3 regions of the Pseudoalteromonas sp. S1650 genome follow, and region 3 is predicted to be linked to each of the others. Evidence: predicted binding sites of a transcription regulator. Region 3 holds the regulator's gene; each other region holds the start of a gene.
The links. The regulator sigma-54, encoded in region 3, starts transcription at its own class of promoters, with help from an activator protein. The targets are predictions, from matches to a motif close to GTTGGCACGNNNNTNGNNT.

Region 1 (7,719 bases), on a different contig from region 3:
AGAGATTGAATTCATTATGGGGCTATTTAGCTATAATGAAGCAACCGATAAACCAGCGGCTCCAAAAAAGCAGCCTGTAAAAGCTGACACTAAAAAAGTTGATACAGCGCAATATAAAGCAAACTACAAAGCAAGCTATATCAATTAGCTTAATTAAGTAAGCAACTTTGAGGCAAGAAAACCGCGTTGATAGCAAGGCAAAAATTTTGCTATTTAGTTGTTCTAAATGAAAAATTTTTAACGCCGCTAGCATCAGGTTTAATCCCTCAAATTGATTAAGTATTATTGCTGATTGATATCGTTTGACCTAGCTAAGGGTAGCTCATTACAATGGCGCACCTTTGGAATATAACGCCTTGTAATGAAAAAACACTCACCTAAAAAAGAACTGATTTTACTGCCCGTTTTATTCGTGGCTATTTTACTTTGTGTTGCAGGTCACTTCCTACTCCAGCCCAACTACCAAGACAGCCATACCGTTGAGTATTTACTCGCTGCACTGCCATTTGCCTTGTTTGGATTGGTGATTATCGCCTTTAAAGTTGCCAGTAAAAACGATAACCAAGAATAGATCACAACACGTGATAGCCAAACCAATCGGGCTTCATTGCTTGTGCTTGCCCGCTTGGCGTTAATTTGATTGATAAGTTGCTATCTAACAAGTCAATCGCAAAACAATCGTCTACATCGTGTAAATCATCTTTATGAAGATGAGTCATTCCCGCCAATAAAGACTCTTTAGCGCGTTGCTTTGCTTCTTCACTGCTACGCGCAACGTACAATGCAAAATCATGTTGCTCCGCAAGACTATCAGCTCGGTAAGCACCTAAATTCACAAAATACAGTTTTTCGGCTTGGTGATGCGCACTATCAACCACTTCGACCTGATAACCATCAATGTGCTGAATTTGCATGTAGCTATCCATGTGTACGTTGCTTTTATCACCCACCCATTGTGCTTTTAGTTTTGAGTAGGTTTGCTCAATGCTATCGCCTACGACAAATCGAACGTCGTGCATTTCAATGTGGCAACCTTGAATACGACCGCCCAGATAGACTAAAAAAAGCGCCATGTTTTTCCTTATATTAAGCTTTCAACATTAATGTTGTGCTTTTTGATTAATTTATAAAAATCTGAGCGATTACGTTTCGCAAGCTTTGCGGCTTCGGCAACATTACCCGCTGACATTTTCAGCGTATTAATTAAATAATCTCGCTCAAATTCTTTTTTTGCATCATTTAACGAAAGTGGCTCAGCAATACTAACATTACTATTTAATGCACTCTCAACTAGCTGAGCGGCAATCACTTTACCAGGTGTAAGGGCTACTACCTGCTCTATCACATTTTGTAATTGACGGATATTACCCGGCCAATCATAGCGCACCAAAGCATGCATCGCATCATTGGCAAACTGCTTTTGCTCTTGCCCCATACGTTTAGCAATTAGACCTGCAAAATGCTGTGCTAGCAAACTAATATCTTCTCGGCGTTCACAAAGCGGAGGCAGTTTTAAGTTCACCACATTTAATCGGTAATATAAATCTTCACGGAACTGCTGATTATTGATTGCCTCAGGGAGGTTCTTATGAGTCGCTGACACCACCCGCACATCAATTGGGATCTCTTCTTGAAAGCCTACAGGACGAATGGTTTTCTCTTGTAAAACCCTAAGCAGTTTTACTTGTAAATTTAGCGGCATATCACCTATTTCGTCCAGAAAAAGGGTCCCACCTTGAGCTTGTTGAAACAAACCTTGATGGTCTTTTACTGCGCCTGTAAACGCGCCTTTTTTATGCCCAAATAATTCAGACTCTAAAAGCTCCCCCGGCACAGCGCCACAGTTAATTGCTACAAATGGCCCGTCACTAACATGGCTATGTTGATGTATTGCTTGTGCAAGCAACTCTTTACCTGTGCCGCTAGCACCGGAGATCAACACATTCACTTGCGTTGGACCAAGCAATTTAACTTGCTCAAGTAAATGCAGCATCGCGCCGCTACGGGTGACAATATTTGTTTGTGTCGGTGTTTCATCACCGTGTACACCATGGATCTCAATAGCTTTAGCAAGGCTGTCGAACAGCTCATCTTTATCAACCGGTTTGGTAATAAATGCAAAAATACCTTGCTTCGTCGCTTCCACTGCATCAGGTATCGAACCATGTGCTGTCATCATAATCACCGGCATTGAAGGGTAACGACTTTGTAACTGGCGATGTAGAGCCATGCCGTCCATTTCATCCATTCTTAAGTCAGTGATCACCGCATCATAGGTTTGGTTTTTTAGTGTTTGTAATGCCTCAATGCCACTTTCGACTGTGTTTACCAAATAGCCTTTAGACTCAATTCTAATCGCTAGTAACTTTAATAAACTCGCATCGTCATCTACTAATAAAACCCGTGGTTTTGTTACTTCATTCATGGTTACTGCTCCTTGGTCTCTTCACGTAGCAGAAGTTGTTGTTCGATAGTCGCAAGCGACGATAAGGTTTTTTCCATTTCATCACTCAGTGCTTGCTTAGCTTGTTTTGCCGCTAAATTCTGTTGTAAATATTGCTTTTGTAACCATAGATACTGCTTAATATCATCTGGCCAATAAAAAGCATGGTCACTTTTTTCAAGCTGACTAAGAGCTTTTTCTGGCTCTGAAGCACCGAGTAAACAAATCGACTCAAACAGACGCTTTAGCTCATTTTCGCCAACATAATTTGCTTTATCAGAGCTTGCTTTAAAGCCACCGCACTTGGCAGCATGCCAAGCAATGACTGTACTTACAGGCGGGTATAACGGCTCACTTTTCGGCCGAGGCTTTGGATTAGGTTGCCCTTGAGATTTCACATCTGCTGTCGGCTCTATTTGCTCTGCCTCAACATGCTTTTGCGTGATCGTGCACCCTGTTATAAAAAGTGTGCCTATAACAAGCATAAAACTGGCTTTATTCGCTAAGCCCATATCAGTTAACTCCTTGGGTTAATTGAATTGGTAAAATGGCTGTAAATACACATCCTTGCGGCTCATTATCAGTAATAGAGAGCTTACCGTTTAATTGTTCAACAGTTTCTTTAACTATGGTTAAACCGAGTCCACTGCCCATTTCAGTATGTTGTTTTGCATTCTTGCCTTGGTAAAAAGCCCCAAACACGGCGGCTTTTTCAGTATCTTCTATGCCTATTCCTAAGTCGCTGACACTCAAAATTAACTGTCCCTGCTTTAAGCTTGCTTTTATTGTCACTGACTCATGTTCTGGCGAAAACTTTAACGCATTTGAGGTAAGCTGAATAAGCACCATTTCAAGTAGCTCAATTGAGATAAACAAAGCTTTATTTGGTAATTCATTCACCCACACAATGGATAAGTCACGCGCTGATAATCGGTGCTCAAAATGACGCTCAATTTTGTTCATCATCAAATTAAAGTTAAGCTCGCTTAGGCTTTGCTTACTGGTGCGAATGGCGTTGTAACTCAATAAGCTTTCAATCATGGCTCTGAGTCGCACCATACTTTGCGTTATTAGCTCAAGAACGGCTTGTTGCTCGCTATTGATAGGACCAACAATTTCATCTGCGAGTAAGTCTGTGCCTTCAACCATCGAAGCTAGGGGCGTTTTTAATTCATGTGTCACATGGCGTAAAAACGTATCTTTTTGCTGCTCAAGCATATGTAACTGCGCTTGAACCCACTCTAATTTATTACCTAATTCAACTAACTCTGACGAGCCGCGAACTTGAATTTTTTGCTGCCAGTGACCTTGTCCAAGTTTATCAATCACATGTGTGAGTTCTCTGAGCCGCCCGCTGATCCGCCAAAGAAAGCCGCCCCCGACCAATAACGTGAGTGGAATTAACGCAACTAACCAATTAATAAATGAAGCTTGAAGCGCTTTTAATTGCTGCTGATTTTTTGTGATGCGCAATTCATTTTGCTCTTTGAGCCAATTTGTTTGCTCACTGATAAGCTTACTAGCGGGTGCAAACAGCTCACCATCTTGCTTTTGTTCTATTAATAAATGCTGATGCGCAAATTGTAATACCTCAGCCAATTGCCGCCACTGCGAGACATAATCAGCGGTTGGGCTTAAGAAAATGAGCTCATCGACACTTTGCAATGACGATTGCCACTTGTTGGCAATCAAGCTATCGAGGGATTCACTTTTAAGCACCCAGTTTTGTCGAGTTGCTCGCTCAAGGCTGTTTAAGTCTTGTTTGAGGTTGTTAAATGCTTTAGTAATCTCGTAATTGTCACCGACGATTTCTTGAGTCACCGCAAGCTGCTTATTGAGCGCATTTAAAAATAAAATCACCACCAAAGATAACGGTAGTAAAGACAGCAAAATGCTACAGACAAACTGGCCAATAAGACTAGGTCGCCAATTGAGTAACTGTTTTATTTTTATCGCTACTTTATTTTGCATATTCACTCTCAACATAATTGCAGATGCTGATTATTAGCGAACAAACTTAGACACTCGCTGAATCCGACCTTAAAAAGTACTGATTTTCCCTCAAAAACCGATACAAAGTTGCCATTTGGCAACAAACTAACTCATTGAAATAAAATAGATAAACTTTTAACACCTGAAAATCGTTGCAAAAAAGACACAACACCCTGTAACTATTTCGTATTCAAAACCACACAAAAACCATAACCACCTGATAATTAATAATTTTTAATATTGGCACTGATTTTGATAAGTACTAAGCAAATTAGTTATTTAGGACACAAAATGAAAGTAACGGCCCCGGTAGCCACCCTGCTTATAAGTCTGTTCTCAGTTCATAGTTACGCACTTGATTTGCAGACAACCTTTAACGAGCTAGATAAAGACAGCAATGGTTTTTTGAGTGAAGCAGAAGCATCTGAAGATGCCTTGTTGCACGGCAACTTTACGCAAATTGATAGTAATCAAAATGGCCAAATTTCATTTTCTGAGTTTCAGTCGTTTATTCAATAGGAGATTGTAATGAAACAACTTTTAGCTGCATTCTCGCTGATGTTTTTAGTTATCAGCGCCACCGTTTTAGCATCACAAATGGATGTTCGATTTGCTCAATTTGATACAAACGCCGATGGCGAGATTTCATTAACTGAAGCAACCAAACACGATAACTTACTTAAGCAATTTGCCGATCTGGATGAAAACGGCGATCAGGTTCTGTCTGAACAAGAGTTTGAAAAATTCAAACCTTAACGGCTTAAAGTGCTTGCCATAATCCCAGAGGGAATGTGTAAACGGATTTAAATTTTGGGAGTTAAATTATGGCAAGCACTTTTATTTAGGAGGCAATTATGAGAATTTTCTGGCTTGCTCCATGCACCTTAATTACTATAAGCTTCAATAGCTTAGCATTGGACGTAAAACAACGCTTTGATCACCTAGATAAAGATAAAAATGGCTTTTTATCTGAGCAGGAACTGTCATCGCAACCGCACTTGCAAAAACGCATAGCGCAGTGGGATACAGATAAAGATCAACAAATCTCGCTCCTTGAGTTTAAACACTATTTAACAAACAAGAGTTAAAGTAATGTCAAAATTAACCTTTGCCAGCCTAGTTTTAAGTTGTGCATTTAGCACAATGAGTTTTGCTGCAGATAGTATTGGTGAAAAATTTAAACAACTTGATCGTAATGACGATGGTTACCTGACTCGCTCAGAGTCTGCGAGAGACCCAGCTCTGTGGTCGCGATTTAAAAATTACGACAGTGATAAAGATAATAAATTATCCCTCAGTGAGTTTAAGATTTATGCGAGCAAATAAAGAGTTATAGTTAATTATTAATCTCTGCTGAGTTGCAGTTTACTGCAACTCTGATACTGTTTTCATAAATCAATAAAAACTATTAGAAGATTATGAAACTCATCATCAGCTTACTCGCAACAGCTTCACTTAGCTGCTTTGCCAACACCACTGTTATTTATAATGTAAATGGCTATACGCCTACCTATAAAGGCGAAACCCAACACTTTTCTGCACTGGTTTTTAAAGACGGTAAAATCGTAAAAACAGGCAATGACTCAATTAAAAATAGCTTCCCTGATGCCACCGCAATTGATGGCAAGCAAGCCACATTGTTACCAGGCTTAGTCGATGCTCATGGCCATGTGATTGGTTTAGGAAATAACCTTTCACAACTTGATGTAAGGAATACGCGCTCGGCAGATGAGGTTGGCAAAATGCTGGCTGAGTTTGCCAAAGATAAACAAAGTTGGATCATTGGTCGCGGTTGGAACCAAGAGCAATGGCCTGGCGGTAAGTTTCCAACTGCAGCTGATTTAGACAAATACGTAAAAGACAAACCTGTGGTACTTTCTCGCGTTGATGGTCATGCTGTGTGGGTTAACTCAAAAGCCATGGAACTTGCAGGTATTATCAAACAAACTTCCTCTCCTGCCGGCGGTGAAATTTTAAAGCTAGATTCTGGCTTACCTTCTGGGGTATTCATTGATAAAGCCGAAACGCTTGTTACCCAACATGTACCAAAAGCAAGCCATGCCAGCATTAATACAGCCTTAGATAATGCAGGTAAACATCTACTAAGTTTGGGTATTACATCAACCCATGATGCCGGTATCGATTATGACACGTGGCAAGTGTACAAGCAGCGCTCTGAGCAAAATACCCTTCCTATAAGAATCGTAGCCATGCTAAGTGCTGCCGATCCTCAATTAGAAACCATGCTCAAAGCGGGTAAATATAAAGACATGAATGACATGCTGTCGATTCGCAGTGTCAAAGTGTATGCGGATGGCGCTTTGGGAAGCCGAGGCGCAGCCCTCATTGAAGAGTACGCTGATCGTAAAAATCATCATGGCTTAATGCTTGAAACTCAAGAAAAGCTTGAGCAGCTATTTAACCTAAGCTTTTCCCATGGCTTTAGTGCAAACACTCATGCAATTGGTGATAAAGCCAATCACGTAGTACTCGATGCCTATGAAAATGTATTTAAAAAAACCGGTGGGATTTTACTTCGTAACCGAATTGAACATGCACAAATTGTGACTCCTGAAGATATTCCTCGTTTTAAAACATTAAAAATTATTCCATCAATGCAGCCTGTTCATGCAACCTCTGATATGCATATGGCAGAGCAGCGCCTGACTGAAAAACAGCTTGAAGGGGCGTATGCTTGGAAGACCTTTTTAGCACAAGGCTCAGTGATTGCAGCGGGTTCTGACTTTCCAGTGGAGCTTGCTAACCCATTTGATGGTTTATATTCGGCCATCACCCGAATGGATCATAATCAATTACCAGAAGGCGGCTGGCGACCACAAGAGCTGCTATCGCGTGATGAAGCTTTGCGTGCATTTACTTTAGGTGGTGCTTATGCTGCACATCAAGAGTTTAAGGTAGGCAGTTTAGAGCAAGGTAAATGGGCTGACTTTATTTTGATTGATAAAGACTATTACAAAGCCCCAATCTCAGAGATCCACGATATAAATGTGACGCAAACTTGGATTGCGGGCGAGCTGAAATATAAAAAAGAGGAATAATATTACTCGGCGTCAGCTTTTTGCTGACGCTTTAATTTAACGATGTGGTAAATATTCACAAACGCCAGTAAGCCATTAGTGAAGGCAACGGGCACGGCTCCTATTGCTAATCCGTAGAAGGTAAATGCAATACACCCTGCTAAGTTAAGCCAACGTAGTTTTACTACATCGCTCATTGTCAAAGAAGCAACCAACAGTGCTGACGCTAAATAGCCTAAATATTCC
Region 2 (7,719 bases), on a different contig from region 3:
CTAAAGGTGAACTTTCCGAACAATTAATTGATGAGTTGCAATGCCTAATAAAACAGGTTATTGCCTTTATCATCGAACAAGGATCTACTGATGTTGAAAAGAGCCAAGGTACTGATTGTTGATGACGATCCGTTAAACCGCTTGGTATTAGAAAAAACATTACAGCAAGACTATGATGTTTTTTGTGTTGAGAGTGGCGAAAAAGCACTGACGTTTCTAAAAACACAAAGTGTGGATCTGTTGATCTTGGATATTGTAATGCCAGGAATCGACGGCTATGAAGTACTCAACAAATTAAAAGAAAACGCAACGACAAGCATGCTACCGGTAATCTTTATCTCGGCAAATACTAGCCATGATGATGAAGCTAAAGGGTTAGAATTAGGGGCGATGGATTACATCACCAAACCTTTTAGTGCAGCGATCGTTCGTGCACGTGTGCGCAATCAATTAATGATCAAACAAAAAAATGACTTGCTTGAAATGCTCGCCTCAATTGATGGCCTAACAGAGATCCCAAACCGACGTTATTTAGATGAAAACTTAGCGCGAGAGTGGCGTCGTTGTCGTCGTGATCAAACACCATTATCAGTATTATTAATGGATGTTGATCACTTTAAACGTTACAACGATTGTTATGGTCACCGAGCAGGCGATGATTGTTTAAAACAAATTGCTCATGCCTTAGTTGGAGCATGTGAGCGAGGTAGTGACTTTGTTGCTCGTTATGGCGGTGAAGAGTTTGCAGCAGTACTTCCAAATACCTCTGCAAAAGAAGCTATGTCGTTTGCAAACAAATTACGTAATGCCGTTAATGAGTTAAATATTCCGCATAAAGCGTCACTAAATGCCGACCATGTCACAATTAGTATTGGTATTGCGACCACGGAAAATGGCCAGGTGTATGCAGAGCAAACATTACTTGAAGAAGCTGATTTAGGTCTTTATCAGGCAAAAGATGCTGGGCGTGATCAGATAGTATCGAGAATGATAGCTATGAGTGAACATAAGTAGGCAATAGCTGCCTACTTACAGAATTTAAATATGCAAGCTAGCCATTGCTAAGTGATTTATAAATCGTATCACCCACACCGATTAACTTATCATTTTTAAAAACCAGTGGTGTACATTCGTCTTTAGTCATCTTGCCATCAGAATGAATACTATGGGTTGCATAGAATAATACTTGGTACACATCATCACCCTGCTTTAATAACTCGGTAAAGTTAGGAGTATTTAGTTTGTTTAATACAGTTTGATAGCTGGTATCTAATGCAAGATTAGAGATCACTTCACGGTTATTTTTATGCTGCTTTTGCCAGCTAGATGAGCTACCAGCCCAATGTGTGTCTGCTTCACCGTCAGAAACAGCAATGACACAACCAGTTAAAAATGGTGCAGTTAGCGCGGCAATTAGAAGTGCTTTTTTCATGTTCTTTTATCCCGTAGAAATTGTTTTATAGTTGTTCACTTAATTGCAAACTACTTGCCAAACTTTTAAATCATAACTAAATCAATTATTTATGCTGTTTTTAGTTAAAAGGCTAAGTTATAAATTACTAACTACTTAGCTCTATTGACTAATAAATTGCGATTTAGACCAACCTGTTACGCATCTCGCCTTGATTAAATGCTTGGATATTCAAAGCAATTTCGTTAACTAAACGCACGATAGATTCTTGGCTGGCCCAAGCAATATGCGGAGTAAGTAATAAGTTTGCGCCTTTATACTGTGCCAGCGGATTTGATTGCTCTGCAGGTTCTTTACTGAGTACATCAACACCAGCTCCGGCAATAACATTATTAGCTAATGCGTCAGCTAAATCGGCTTCATTGATAATCCCACCACGAGCAGTATTAATAATGATAGCTGACGGTTTCATCATGCTTAATTCTGTCGCGGCGATTTGGTTGCGTGTTTCATCAGTAAGCGGGCAGTGAACACTAATAATATCCGCTATGGTTAGGGCATCATTAAAACTAACACGACCTTCACGAGGTGCATGGCCTTTTCGTTCACTGATGATGACATTAGCACCAAAAGCACGCGCTACATCGGCAACGGCTTTACCTAGTGAACCGTAACCAATAATTGCCAATGTTTTGCCGGCAATTTCTTTAAAGCTGTAATCTAAACGGCAAAACATAGGACTTTGCTGCCATAAGCCTTGCTGGCAATCATTAATATATCTGTGAGTATTGCCCAGTAAGTTAGTGATGAGAGTAAAGGTGTGCTGCACCACGCTCGGTGTTGAATAGCCCGCGACATTGGTCACCGCAATGCTATGCTCTTTGGCTGCTATTAAATCAATGTTGTTAGTCCCAGTCGCTGCAACACATATTAATTTTAAATTAGGTAATTTGCTCATGGCGTGCTGATCAATCACCACTTTATTACTGATAACGATATCGGCATCTTGGCAGCGCTCAACAACCTGTTCTTTAGCAGTTAAATCGTAACAAGTAAGTTTTCCTAATTGCGCTAAAGCATCTAACGATGTGTTGGCTAATGTTGCTGCATCAAGGACAGTAATATTCATGTGCTTTCCTTTTTTAATTTATTGCTTGACCTTGGGGTGTACTCCAAGGTTTATAGTGAGCATAATAAATAAACGCTTCACAATGGAGACGGTGATGAAAATAGGTGAGTTTGCCCGTCAGTTGGGTGTCTCAACAGATACGCTAAGGTACTACGAAAAGCATGGTTTGTTAACGCCAAGTTCGCGTTCAGATGTGGGATATCGTTTTTATTCTGAGAATGACCAGAAACAAATGACGTTTATTCTCAGAGCAAAGAATGTTGGCTTTAGTTTGGCTGAGATCAAAGAGTTGCTGCAAATTAAGTTTCATAAAGATCAGCATTCTTGTCATGAAGTTAAAGAAATGACGTTACAAAAACGTGACCTCGTTGCACAAAGAATTGCAGAGCTTACTCGCTTTTATGACTCACTTTCATTGTTGGCAGATAAATGTTGTGGCGGTGAAGAGCCTGCTGAAAACTGCTCAATACTAACGACGCTGGAGGATATCGATGGACTTACTCAATAATTTTTGGCATCTGTTTTTACTCTCAGCACCTTGGTTAATGCTGGGCTTATTCATAGCAGGTCTTCTCAATGTATATTTGCCTGCTAACTTTCTTAACCGGCATTTAGGCAAAGAAGGGTTGTGGACCACAGTTAAAGCAGCCTTTATAGGTGCTCCAATGCCCTTGTGCTCATGTGGTGTGATCCCAGCAGCCATTGGTTTAAGAAGAGCGGGGGCATCGAAAAGTGCCACCACCGCATTTTTAGTTTCAACCCCTGAAACTGGGGTCGATTCGGTTTCGGTATCTTATGTGTTGCTAGGCCCATTTATGGCGATAATACGTCCTATTGCCGCCGTGTGCAGCGCCATTGTGGCCGGCGTCTTAGTGGGGAAAGACAGTGAACTCCAACAAGTACAAAGTACAGAATCAGATAAAGAAAGTACTAAAGCAGACTCTTGTTGTAGTAGTAAACAGCCAAAGCCTGTGACCACAACGAGCTGTTGCAGTAAAGAGGCGCCAGCAAAGCCCGCACAAAGTTGTTGTAGTAGCAAGGAATCGCAACCAATACAGGGGCAGCAACAAAGTTGCTCAACAGAAAAAGCAGCGCCTATACAGAAAAGCTGTTGTAGCAGTGAGCAGCCAACCAAAGCCGTTGAAAGTCGTTTTAGCAAACTGAAACGCGCGGTGAGCTTTAGTTGCAATAAGCTGCTTGAAGACACCATGATTTGGCTAATGATCGGTTTATTCTTTGCAGCGCTTGTGCAAACTTATGTACCAGAATCTTTTTTAAGCCAGTGGGGGAATGGCATCCTTGCTATGCTGGTGGTTATTTTAATCAGTATTCCTATGTATATTTGTGCAACTGCATCGACACCTATAGCGGCAGGTTTATTACTCAGTGGTGTATCTCCGGGGGCGGTGCTTGTGTTTATGTTGGCAGGGCCGGCAACCAATATCGCAACGCTTGGTGTCGTTGGTAAAGAGCTTGGCAAGCGAGCGGTATTTGCCTACCTAATAGGTGTGATTGGCACGGCACTGGCTTTTGGCTTTTTAACCGATTATTTAGTGGCGCAATATGGTTTTGTGGTAGCGCCGATGATGGGTGAAGAGCACGAGGTTCTACCTCATTGGTTAAGCCTTGCTGCAGGTATTGTGTTGGCAATTTTAATACTCAGATTGCTGTTAAAAATGGTATTAAAAAAATCCTCGCAAACTGGTAAGAGCATTGCTTAATTATTTGTTATAGATAAATATTTTATACATTAATTGGCATTTAATTTGGTTAACTATCGCGTCTCGGTTCGCATTTAAAATTGCCTGAGTTATAATCCGTCAATTATTTTTAACGGTACGCTTTGCGTGCCGTTTTTTAACTTAAGTAGTTTTTAATGAGTGAAAGTGTGGATAAATACGCCGACATAAGACCTTACAATGATGATGAAGTAGCTGACTCAGTAGCGCGTTTGATTGCTGATAATGCCTTTGTAGATGTAATCGCTAAGTATAACTTACCGCGCTTTTTATCGAACTTCCCATTTATTACTCGCCCATTAGTGCGCAGCCAGCTGCGTAAAAAGTGGGGTAACACCGCATCGGTTGAGCAAGTTCAGCACGAAGTGGCTGATTATTTGAACAAACTAATCACCCGCACTACTTCAGAGGTAACGTTTTCGGGCATTGATAAACTAGACCCAAAACAAGCTTACTTATTTATCTCTAATCACCGCGATATAGTGCTTGATCCTGCGCTCGTTAATTGGGGCTTGTTTAAGCACAACATGCCGACAGTTCGTATCGCCATTGGTGATAACTTACTGCAAATTCCTTATATCACTGAGTTAATGCGTTTAAACAAGAGCTTTATTGTGAAGCGCTCAGCGAAAGCACCGAAAGAGATGCTAAAAGCGCTGTCGCAGCTGTCTGCTTATATTTATGACTCACTTGCTGAAGGCCACTCAATTTGGATAGCGCAAAAAGAAGGCCGAGCAAAAGACGGTTTTGACCAAACAGATCCTGCCCTGCTTAAAATGTTGCAGTTACAAGGCCGCAAGCAGAAGAAAGAGTTTGCTGAATACGTACGCGAATTAAAAATTGTACCTGTGTCTATCTCTTATCAATACGAGCCATGTGCGATTGCTAAAGCGAAAGAGCTTTATCATAAACAGCAACATGGCCAGTATGTGAAACAGCAGGGTGAAGACATAGCAAGTATTGTTGAAGGTTTTAGCACCGCTAAAGGGCATGTACATTTAGCGTTTGGCGAGCCAATTGAGTCGGGCTGTGAATCGCCTGAAGAGCTGGCAAAAACTATCGATCAGCAAATTGTTGATTCATTTTTCTTACACCCAGGCAATTATATTGCAGGTGGTTGTACGCAAGCTGTGATTAATGAAAAAGATGCCGCTGCATTTAATGAGCGTATCGCAAAAGTGCCAGAGGAGTTAAAGCCTTTGGTATTAGCTATGTACGCTAAGCCTTTTCATCGTAAAGCAGAACTTGCAACAAGCGAGTCTAAGTAAGCGAAACAAATAGTTTAAGAAGCCACTTTTTAAAGTGGCTTTTTTTATGGTTAATTTTCAGGCTATACTTTTACTATTACTTATTAACCGGCATTTGTGATGCAACAGATTGAAATATTTGAAATTCCAAGCCCTTGCAAAGGGATATGCCAAGTTAATAACCGGGGTTATTGTAAAGGCTGCTATCGTAGTCGTGATGAGCGATTTTATTGGAATAAGTTTACCAATGCAGAAAAACGTAAAGTGATCAGTCTATGCCAACAGCGTTACAAACGTTACCTTCAGAAAAAGCAACAAACTGAAAATCAACAATCAACGCCTGAGCAAGGAGGGTTTGATTTCTAAAATTCGGTGAGATTGTACTTTGATTTTAAAAATTGCACCGTGCCATTTTCATCAAATTTCTCTAGTACTCTAGTTAGTTTGGGTATTAGTTTCTCATGACGTTTATGAACAAAGTGATAGCTTTGCATTGGCATCAGCACTTGTTTGTGAAATGCATCTTGATCAAAGTCAGGGTGTTTAGTTGATAACATAAAATCGAGTAAAATTGCGCCTTCAACACGATTTTGCGTAAGTAGATTCAATTGAGCCGTGACATTTCTAACTTTTATTACATCACCTTTAAAAGGGTGTCGTTCAATGTAACTCTGTGCTGCAGGGTAACTTGATTGGATTGCGAGCGATTTTAGTTTTGGGTAATAGCATGTTTTGCAGTTTTTTAGCAGGATTAAATTAAAATCAAATAAAGGGTAGTTCACTTTTATTAAGTTTGGATAGCCTTCTTTGACATCAGCAATGCGACCAAGCTGACCATCTAATACACCTTGATTTGCGGCCTCCAGCGCATTTTGATGGCTAAAATCAATGATACTCATTTCGTAGCCAATTTCTTTATAGGCCATTTTAAGTAAATCAATAACAAAGCGAGCTTGTGGAGTATCAGCAGGGCGATTAAAAAAGAGAGTGTGGGTATTGGCTAAACTTGAAAAGCAAAAGAATAATAAAAAAAAGGCGAATCTGTGGCTCAGATATTTTGACAACATGCGTTCCTTGCGTACATAAATTGCTCGTTAATTTACTGGCAAGTGTTGCTAAAATCAAGTTTCGTCAGAGGCTTTTTTGGGCTAATTTATCGGATTAAACGATTTGAATTTTGTTATACTAGAAAAATCAAATTATTAAAGCTGAGAAAGTATGAGTTTCAATTTATGTAAATTGCCAAGAGAGCAAAAATATCAAATTCAATTGGACTACGAAGCATCATTTTGGGCTTATCAAATAAAGCGCGGTAAAAATACGCGTGAAGGTGTTTATACTGCAATAAATAATCGTCCTATGTCTGAGCAGGCTTTTCTTAAGCAACAATTTGAGCATTACCTTTCGTTAATGAGCTAGTCATGGCAGCGTTTAGATTTTGTTTACTTGAGCCAATTAAAACGCCGTTAGTAAATAAATTTTATGATAAACACAATGCACGTGGCCGAGCAACCAAGGCTGACCAAGTATGGGTTGCCTATAAAGATTCTGAGATAATCGCGGCGTGTAGAGTACAAGACCAATCAGGGTTATTATTTTTGTCTACTCTTTATGTAGATGAATTATGGCGTGGTCAAAGGGTTGCTTCGCAGCTACTTGCGGCCGTAACCGCTCGGCAAAAGAAGGTTGTTTTTACCTTCGTGTACCAAAATCTGATTGATTTTTATCTACAAAATGGGTTTAACTATATATTAACATTACCTAACTCCTTGCAATCACTATTTGAACTTTATGCACACCGAAAAATTGTTGCGATGCACTTTACGCGTGACACAGTGCCAAGTTAGCAATTTGGAACGTCAATGACTAAGTTCTTTTCCAGTATAACCATTTTTTTATTTTTGAGCTTTGTCTTGTTTAGCCACTGCGCTTATTCACAGGTTAAACGGTTATCAACCAGCGAAGGCTTATCGCAAAGTTATGTAAACACCATGCTCATTGATAACAGTGGCTATCTTTGGCTATCGACTGAGGGTGGGCTTAATCGCTACGACGGTTATCAGGTTGTTCATATCAAAGGACCTAATGGTGAGCTTGAAGATGCCATCATTGACCGTATTTACCAAGATCCTCAAGGCTATATTTGGATAGCTTCGCTACAAGCGGGTTTATTCCGTTATGATCCCACTTCCG
Region 3 (7,719 bases):
TAGAGTAGAAGGTGGCTTACTGTTAGTCGCATTTATTGCATATCAGGGCTATATTTTCAGCCAAGTAGGATAATTAATGACACAACCTAGCTTTATCGCGCAGGGTAAGCGCGTACTCGAAATTGAAGCACAAGCTTTACAAGAAATTGAGCAATATATAAATCAAGATTTCGATAATGCTTGCCAATTAATGTTCCAATGTACAGGTCGTATTATTGTGATTGGTATGGGCAAGTCTGGCCATGTAGGTAATAAAATTGCTGCAACCCTTGCAAGTACTGGCACTCCGGCATTTTTTGTTCATCCTGGCGAAGCTAGCCACGGTGATTTAGGCATGATCACCCGCGACGATGTGGTGATGTGTATTTCAAATTCAGGTGAGACCAGCGAAGTACTCAGTATTATCCCTGTTATTAAGCGCATTGGCGCAAAAATGATTTCATTAACAGGCAACCCAGACTCAACAATGGCAAAACTGTCTGATGTTCATGTGTGCATCAAAGTTAGCCAAGAAGCGTGTCCGTTAGGCCTTGCCCCAACGGCAAGCACCACTGCAACCTTGGTTATGGGCGATGCAATGGCGGTTGCGCTACTAGAAACCCGAGGTTTTACTGCCGACGATTTTGCACTTTCGCACCCTGGTGGCAGCTTAGGTAAACGTTTATTACTTACATTAGATGATGTGATGCACGCAGGCGACGCAACGCCAATCGTTAGCGAAACCCAAAGCATCAAAGATGCATTGATTGAAATGTCAGCCAAGGGCCTTGGTATGACCGCAGTGATTGGTGCAGATGAAAAGTTAGCCGGGTTATTCACTGATGGTGACTTACGCCGTATTTTAGAACAGCGCATCGATATCCATAACACGGCAATTAGCCAAGTGATGACCCGTTCATGCACAACGGCTCGCCCTGACATGCTTGCGGCTGAAGCTTTAAATATTATGGAGCATAAACGTATTAATGGTTTAATTGTGGTGGATCAAAGCAACACACCAATTGGTGCCCTTAATATGCAAGACTTATTAAAAGCAGGAGTTCTCTAAGCAATGACATTCGCCGAACTATACCAGCCCCTGAGCCCTGATGTGAGTCAGCGTGCTCAAAAAATAAAACTATTAATCTGTGATATTGATGGTGTTTTTTCTGATGGTCGAATTTATTTGGGTAATAATGGCGAAGAGCTTAAAGCATTCAATACTAAAGATGGTTTTGGTATTAAAGCACTCATTAATAGTGGCTTTGAAGTGGCAGTGATTACTGGCCGCCATTCACAAATAGTTCAGCAGCGAATGACTAGCCTAACAGTTCAGCACATTTATCAGGGACAAGAAGATAAGCTGATTGCTTATCAAGAGTTAAAGGATAAACTGGGGCTGACAGATGAACAGATTGCCTATATTGGTGATGATGGTCCAGACTTACCAGTTATGGAAAAAGTTGGCTTTGCTGTCGCAGTAAACGATGCACACCCGCTCATCAAGAAGCTGGCTCATTACACCACATTATTACCGGGTGGCTTTGGAGCCGTGCGTGAATTAACTGATTTACTGATGTTAGAAAACGGCAAGCCGTTAACTAGCGATGGAACCAGCGCATGAATATAGCCCGTATTTTACTGAGTATTGTTTTTGTCTGTTGCATGGTGTGGTTATGGTACCCGTACTTTAACCAGTCAACTGATACAATAACTAGTGAAGACGAGATCATCGCAACGCCTGATTACACTGCCGTTGCTCTAAAGCAAACAGCTTATGACGAGCAAGGTAAAATTAGTCATAAAGTGGCAGCTGCAAAAATGGAGTTGTATCAACAATTAGGGTTTACCTTTTTTGAACAACCTATTTTTACTATTTATAGCGATCAGCAAGTTTGGCAAGTAAGAGCCAAAGAAGCTACTTTATACGAAAATGATCAGCTGATTTTTGAAGGGGATGTAGTTGCTAAAAACTTAACCCATAACGGTATGATCGAAGACATAAAAGCAGAAAATATTAATGTCGACATTGATAAAATGACGATGTTTTCAAAGCAACCTGTAACACTAACAGGACCGAATTTAAAAATTACCGGTAAAGGCTTAAAAGCCGATTTAAAAGCCGAAATTGTTGAGTTAACTAACCATACACGAACCATATACTATGACCAATAAACTGAAGAAATTACTCCTGATCCCAAGCTTATTGATTGCCTTTTCGGGCGCAGCTGCCGAGCAAACAGGCGCTCAAATTAGCATTAGCTCAGATCGCCAAGTCGGTAAACTAAAAGATGGCGTTGGCATATTTGAAGGTAACGTAGAGATCGTGCATGGTGATCGTCGCATTACAGCAGAGCGACTTGAGGCACATGGCGGTGACACCGAAGGTACAGTCGAATTAATTATCGCTACAGGCAAACCAGCTTACTTCGAAGAAAAGCAAGCTGATGGTACCGTGATGAGCGCCAGCGCCGAAGAAGTTCGTTATGATGTTGCGAAACGCTTCTTAACACTCAATGGCGAAGCTGAAGTCACTCAAGCGGGTCAAAAAGTAACGGCAAAAAGCATTACCTATGATATGGCTCAACAGCTGATCAGCGCAGAAAAAGACGAAAACTCAACAGATCGTGTACACACTATTTTAGTGCCTGTAGAAAATAAAAAAGACGATAAAGGCCAACCATGAGCACATTAAAAGCAGAGCTTTTAGCTAAAAGCTACAAAGGCCGCCAAGTGGTTAAAAATGTCGGTCTTGAAGTTGAAGCGGGCAGTATTGTTGGCTTGTTAGGGCCAAATGGTGCAGGTAAAACAACGACCTTCTATATGATTGTAGGCCTCGTACCAAGCGACAAAGGAAAAATAAGCATCGATGATAACGATATCACGCTTTTGCCAATGCACAGCCGTGCGCGCTTAGGTATTGGTTATCTACCACAAGAGTCGTCTATTTTTCGAAAATTAACAGTTTACCAAAACTTGATGGCCATATTAGAGACCCGCAAAGATCTTAACAAAACAACGCGCGAAGAGACGCTTAACAACTTATTAGATGAATTTAGCATTCAACATATTCGCGATAGCCAAGGTATGGCACTGTCAGGTGGTGAACGACGCCGCGTTGAAATTGCACGTGCATTAGCCGCTAATCCTAAATTTATCCTTTTAGATGAGCCTTTTGCTGGTGTTGATCCTATTTCGGTGTTAGATATAAAGAAAATTATTGAGCACCTAAAAAATCGTGGTATTGGTGTACTTATTACTGACCATAATGTTCGAGAAACCCTTGATGTTTGTGAAAAAGCCTACATTGTTTCTCATGGGGAGCTAATTGCATCAGGGACACCTGAGCACGTATTAGCTGACCAAACTGTACGTGATGTTTATCTAGGCGAGCAATTCAGGCTGTAACCATTACGCCACCGACTAGAGCATCTGCTAGACTTATACAATGACAATAAATCGATAACAGTGTCTTCACCGTTACCGATAACTTAAAAAGGATTGTTAGGGATACATGAGGCAATCATTACAGCTGCGCATGGGCCAGCAACTTACAATGACTCCACAACTGCAACAAGCCATTCGCTTGTTGCAGCTCAGTACATTGGATCTCCAGCAAGAAATTCAAGAAGCGCTTGATAGTAATCCTCTGCTTGAAGTGGAAGAAGCGGATTACAACGAAGAAAGCATCGGTAAGAATGAGCAAAAAGCGGAGTCTGACGATGTACAAGTCAGCGCGTCTGCCGACGAAGCACCTAGCGAATTCGAGCAAGAAAGCAGTGATGCTCTGAGTAAGGATACGGTTAGCGATGACTTAGCTATGGATGTTACGTGGGATGAGTACATGAGTGCCGCCCCATCAACATCGTCTGGGCCAATGCCTGAAGACGAGTCTATTTACCAAGGTGCTTCAACAGAAACACTGCAAGAATATTTAATGTGGCAACTACAGCTCACACCATTTAGTCCTACCGATGAAGCGATTGCCGTTGCCATCGTTGAAGCTATCGATGACTCAGGTATTTTAACGGTTAGCTGCGAAGATATTGTCGAAAGCTTTAATCAAAATAATGATGAAGAAGAAATCGAACTCGATGAAGTTGAAGCTGTCTTAAAAAGAATACAGTTATTCGATCCAGTTGGTATCGGCGCGCGAAGTTTACAAGAGTGCCTGTGTATACAACTTCGTCAATTCGATGCCAATACGCCATATTTAGCTGAAACTAAAATGGTTTTATCTGAGCATATCGAATTATTAGCAAGTCGCGACTATCGCACTTTAATGAAAAAGACTAAGCTTAAAGAAAACGAGCTTAAAGAAGTGATGACGCTCATTCACAGCTTAAATCCTAAGCCTGCGGATAGCATAGTACGCGAAGAATCTGAGTACGTCATACCCGATGTATCAGTGAAAAAAGTGAAAGGCCGCTGGGTAGTCGAGTTAAACCCAGATTGTATGCCAAAAATTAGAGTGAATAGCCAATATGCAGCGATGTCTCGCTCTGTTAAATCAAGTAGCGACAGCCAATTTATTCGTTCTCACTTACAAGAAGCAAAGTGGTTTATTAAGAGCTTAGAGAGCCGTAACGATACTTTACTAAAAGTGACCAACTGTATCGTGCAACAACAGCAAGCTTTCTTTGAACATGGCCCAGAAGCAATGAAGCCAATGGTGCTAAACGATGTCGCTGAAATGGTCGAAATGCATGAATCGACGATTTCTCGGGTTACAACACAAAAATATATGCATACCCCAAGGGGAATTTTTGAGTTGAAATATTTCTTCTCAAGCCATGTCAGCACCGAAAATGGTGGTGAGTGTTCTTCTACAGCAATTCGCGCTTTAATCAAGAAGTTAGTTGCTGCAGAAAACTCGGTTAAACCATTGAGTGATAGCAAAATTGCAGATATATTGGCTGAGCAAGGAATTAAAGTAGCTAGACGTACAATTGCAAAATATCGTGAGTCTCTAGCAATACCTCCGTCTAATCAGCGTAAAAGTCTGATTTAGACGTTTTACATAGAAGGAAAATGCTTATGCAACTAAATTTAACTGGTCGTCACGTAGAAGTCACTGATTCATTAAGAGACTATGTAAACACTAAGTTCGCAAAACTAGAAAGGCATTTTGATCATATTAATAATGTTCATGTCATTTTAGATGTAGAAAAATTAAGCCAAAAAGCAGAAGCAACTTTACATGTAAACGGAGGCGAGTTGTTCGCTTCTACAGAACATCAAGATATGTACGCAGCAATTGACTCATTGATCGATAAACTTGATCGCCAAGTCATTAAGCATAAAGAGAAATTAGCTCGACATTAAATTATGAAACTTAGTTCACTTACTAATCAGGACTGCAGCAAAGCTGCGGTCCTTTTTAATAGCAAAAAAAGAATTCTTGAGTATATTAGCGAGTTAGCTCACCAGCAGTTTCCTCATTTATCTCAACAAGATATCCTAGATGCTTTTCTGAACAGGGAAAAGTTAGGTAGTACAGGTATCGGCCGAGGAATAGCTATTCCCCACGGTCGAATGAGTGGTGCTGATGAACCTCATGCATTTATTATTGTCAGTGAATCTCCCATCAATTTTGATGCGATAGACAATCGTCCCGTTGATATTTTTGTGGCACTCATCGTACCAGATGGCGATTGCCAGTTGCACTTGAAGACCTTGTCAACAATTGCTGATAGACTTAAAGATAAAGATTTTTGTAAACAGTTGCGAAGTGCTACAAGCGATCAGCAACTATTTCAAGTAATTGCATCAGAGGCATAAATGGAATTAATAATTATCAGCGGTCGCTCAGGCTCGGGGAAATCGGTCGCTTTACGAGTTCTTGAAGACTTAGGCTACTACTGTGTTGATAATATTCCTGTCAACCTACTGCCTTCGCTCGTGCGAAGTGTTTCTGATAATTATGACAAAATTGCCGTCAGTATCGACGTACGTAACTTACCGAAAGAGCAGCAAGAGTTTAATGATATTCTTGAGTACCTGCCAGGTTTTGCAAACCCAACACTATTCTACCTAGATAGTGATGACCAAACCCTAATTAAGCGCTTTTCTGAAACTCGCCGTTTGCATCCATTATCGATTGATTCTTTACCGCTTGATCTTGCCATTAAACAAGAAAAAATCCTGCTTGATGTGCTGATCACCCGCGCTGACTTTATGATTGATACCACTGATTTGAGTGTTCATCAGTTAGCAGAATCAATTCGTGAAAAGATTTTAGGTAAGAAAGATAAAAAACTGATTATTACGTTTATGTCGTTTGGTTTTAAGCATGGCATTCCAAAAGAAGCTGACTACGTTTTTGATGCACGCTTTTTACCGAACCCACACTGGGAGCCTGATTTAAAGCCACTAACCGGCCTCGATCAGCCTGTCAGGGATTATTTAGCTAGCCACAGCATAGTGCAAAAATTCACTTGGCAGATTCAAACCTTTGTACAGACTTGGTTGCCACATCTAGAGCGCAACAACCGCAGTTACCTAACCATTGCAATTGGTTGTACAGGAGGCCAACACCGTTCTGTTTACTTAGCGCAAACAATTGGTGAAAGCTTTTCTAAAACTCATGCTAATGTAAAAATTCGCCACCGCGAACAAGATATCTAACTAGGCACCAACAATGCACGCTGAAGATACCTTTTTAATTCAAAACAAACTTGGCTTACATGCTCGCGCTGCGACTGTTTTAGCGCAACTAGCACTGCAATTTGATGCCAAAATTACACTTTTTCAAGATGAGAAAGAAGCTGAAGGCGACAGCGTGTTAGCGTTAATGCTCCTTGAAAGTAGTCAAGGAAAAGAGGTTCGTGTTGTATGCGAAGGTCCTGACGCTGACGCTGCATTAACGGCAATCGGCGAATTAATTGCGCAACGCTTTCACGAGCAAGAATAGCATTTGCTAAGACTTCAAGGTTTACGGTAAACTTACTTCGGATATTTAAAATTCCCTTTAAATATCCTACTTTTATATCGCTCGCTTTTCTAAATTACAAAACTCTTAATAAATTTATCGCAGTGCGACGATATCTCTGCAAATACACTACAAAGCAACTATGCTGTATTTGCATAGCCTATTTAAACTTTTTTCAGTTGTAAGGACGCCAATGCCAGAAGCCTTTGAACAAGATTACCCACTACAACAACTCAAACAAGTGACCAAGTCACTCAATAGTGGTCAATTTGTTCAAGTGCGCGGCATGTTAGCCAAAACGGCACCTTGTGATACAGCCCTTTTACTTGAGTCTTCTCCCCATAAAATTCGTCGTATGCTTTGGCAGCTGGTTGACCCAGATGTCCGTGGTGATGTTCTAGAGGAACTCTCTGAAGATGTACGTCTTGGCATTATTGCCCAGATGGAGCCTGAGCACATTGCTGCTGCTACAGAAGATATGGACGACGATGACTTAGGTGAGGTTTTACGTAGTCTTCCTGATACCGTATATCAAGACGTTGTTAGCGCGATGGACTCGCAAGATAGAGAAAGGGCAACTCAAGCGCTTTCTTATCAAGAGCGCTCAGCCGGTGCCCTGATGAACAGCGATACGGTAACCATTCGTCCAGATGTTACCCTAGATGTAGTTTTACGCTATTTACGCTTACGAGGTGAGTTACCAGAGGGTACCGATGATTTATATGTAGTTGATAAACATAACTGCTTTTTAGGGGCGCTTTCGTTAACCACGCTACTGACAAGTCCTTCTGATAAAGTTGTTCGTGATT

Region 1: the regulator sigma-54 is predicted to act here: its motif matches at 4,675-4,693, upstream of CWB80_RS11855 (EF-hand domain-containing protein).
Region 2: the regulator sigma-54 is predicted to act here: its motif matches at 1,476-1,494, upstream of CWB80_RS08085 (DUF3192 domain-containing protein).

What each region holds. Positions count from the first base shown of each region.
Region 1 covers NZ_PNDF01000034.1:25,525-33,243, reverse strand. The annotation lists gene CWB80_RS22550 (hypothetical protein) at 1-148, shown strand, start outside; gene CWB80_RS11880 (hypothetical protein) at 362-571, shown strand; gene CWB80_RS11875 (DUF1543 domain-containing protein) at 573-1,073, opposite strand; gene CWB80_RS11870 (sigma 54-interacting transcriptional regulator) at 1,082-2,425, opposite strand; gene CWB80_RS11865 (hypothetical protein) at 2,428-2,955, opposite strand; gene CWB80_RS11860 (HAMP domain-containing sensor histidine kinase) at 2,957-4,414, opposite strand; gene CWB80_RS11855 (EF-hand domain-containing protein) at 4,727-4,954, shown strand; gene CWB80_RS11850 (PLC family EF-hand domain-containing protein) at 4,964-5,191, shown strand; gene CWB80_RS11845 (EF-hand domain-containing protein) at 5,290-5,523, shown strand; gene CWB80_RS11840 (EF-hand domain-containing protein) at 5,528-5,761, shown strand; gene CWB80_RS11835 (amidohydrolase) at 5,854-7,494, shown strand; gene CWB80_RS11830 (YgjV family protein) at 7,497-7,719, opposite strand, start outside.
Region 2 covers NZ_PNDF01000023.1:64,394-72,112, reverse strand. The annotation lists gene CWB80_RS08095 (ATP-binding protein) at 1-122, shown strand, start outside; gene CWB80_RS08090 (GGDEF domain-containing response regulator) at 91-1,014, shown strand; gene CWB80_RS08085 (DUF3192 domain-containing protein) at 1,052-1,432, opposite strand; gene CWB80_RS08080 (D-2-hydroxyacid dehydrogenase) at 1,596-2,540, opposite strand; gene zntR (Zn(2+)-responsive transcriptional regulator) at 2,635-3,048, shown strand; gene CWB80_RS08070 (SO_0444 family Cu/Zn efflux transporter) at 3,032-4,261, shown strand; gene CWB80_RS08065 (1-acyl-sn-glycerol-3-phosphate acyltransferase) at 4,417-5,547, shown strand; gene CWB80_RS08060 (DUF1289 domain-containing protein) at 5,647-5,892, shown strand; gene CWB80_RS08055 (transporter substrate-binding domain-containing protein) at 5,889-6,593, opposite strand; gene CWB80_RS08050 (DUF3283 family protein) at 6,745-6,945, shown strand; gene CWB80_RS08045 (GNAT family N-acetyltransferase) at 6,948-7,373, shown strand; gene CWB80_RS08040 (EAL domain-containing protein) at 7,389-7,719, shown strand, end outside.
Region 3 covers NZ_PNDF01000115.1:11,653-19,371, forward strand. The annotation lists gene CWB80_RS21570 (calcium/sodium antiporter) at 1-73, shown strand, start outside; gene CWB80_RS21575 (KpsF/GutQ family sugar-phosphate isomerase) at 77-1,048, shown strand; gene kdsC (3-deoxy-manno-octulosonate-8-phosphatase KdsC) at 1,052-1,603, shown strand; gene lptC (LPS export ABC transporter periplasmic protein LptC) at 1,600-2,154, shown strand; gene lptA (lipopolysaccharide transport periplasmic protein LptA) at 2,144-2,665, shown strand; gene lptB (LPS export ABC transporter ATP-binding protein) at 2,662-3,387, shown strand; gene CWB80_RS21600 (RNA polymerase factor sigma-54) at 3,494-4,990, shown strand; gene hpf (ribosome hibernation promoting factor) at 5,017-5,304, shown strand; gene ptsN (PTS IIA-like nitrogen regulatory protein PtsN) at 5,308-5,760, shown strand; gene rapZ (RNase adapter RapZ) at 5,761-6,606, shown strand; gene CWB80_RS21620 (HPr family phosphocarrier protein) at 6,620-6,892, shown strand; gene mgtE (magnesium transporter) at 7,104-7,719, shown strand, end outside.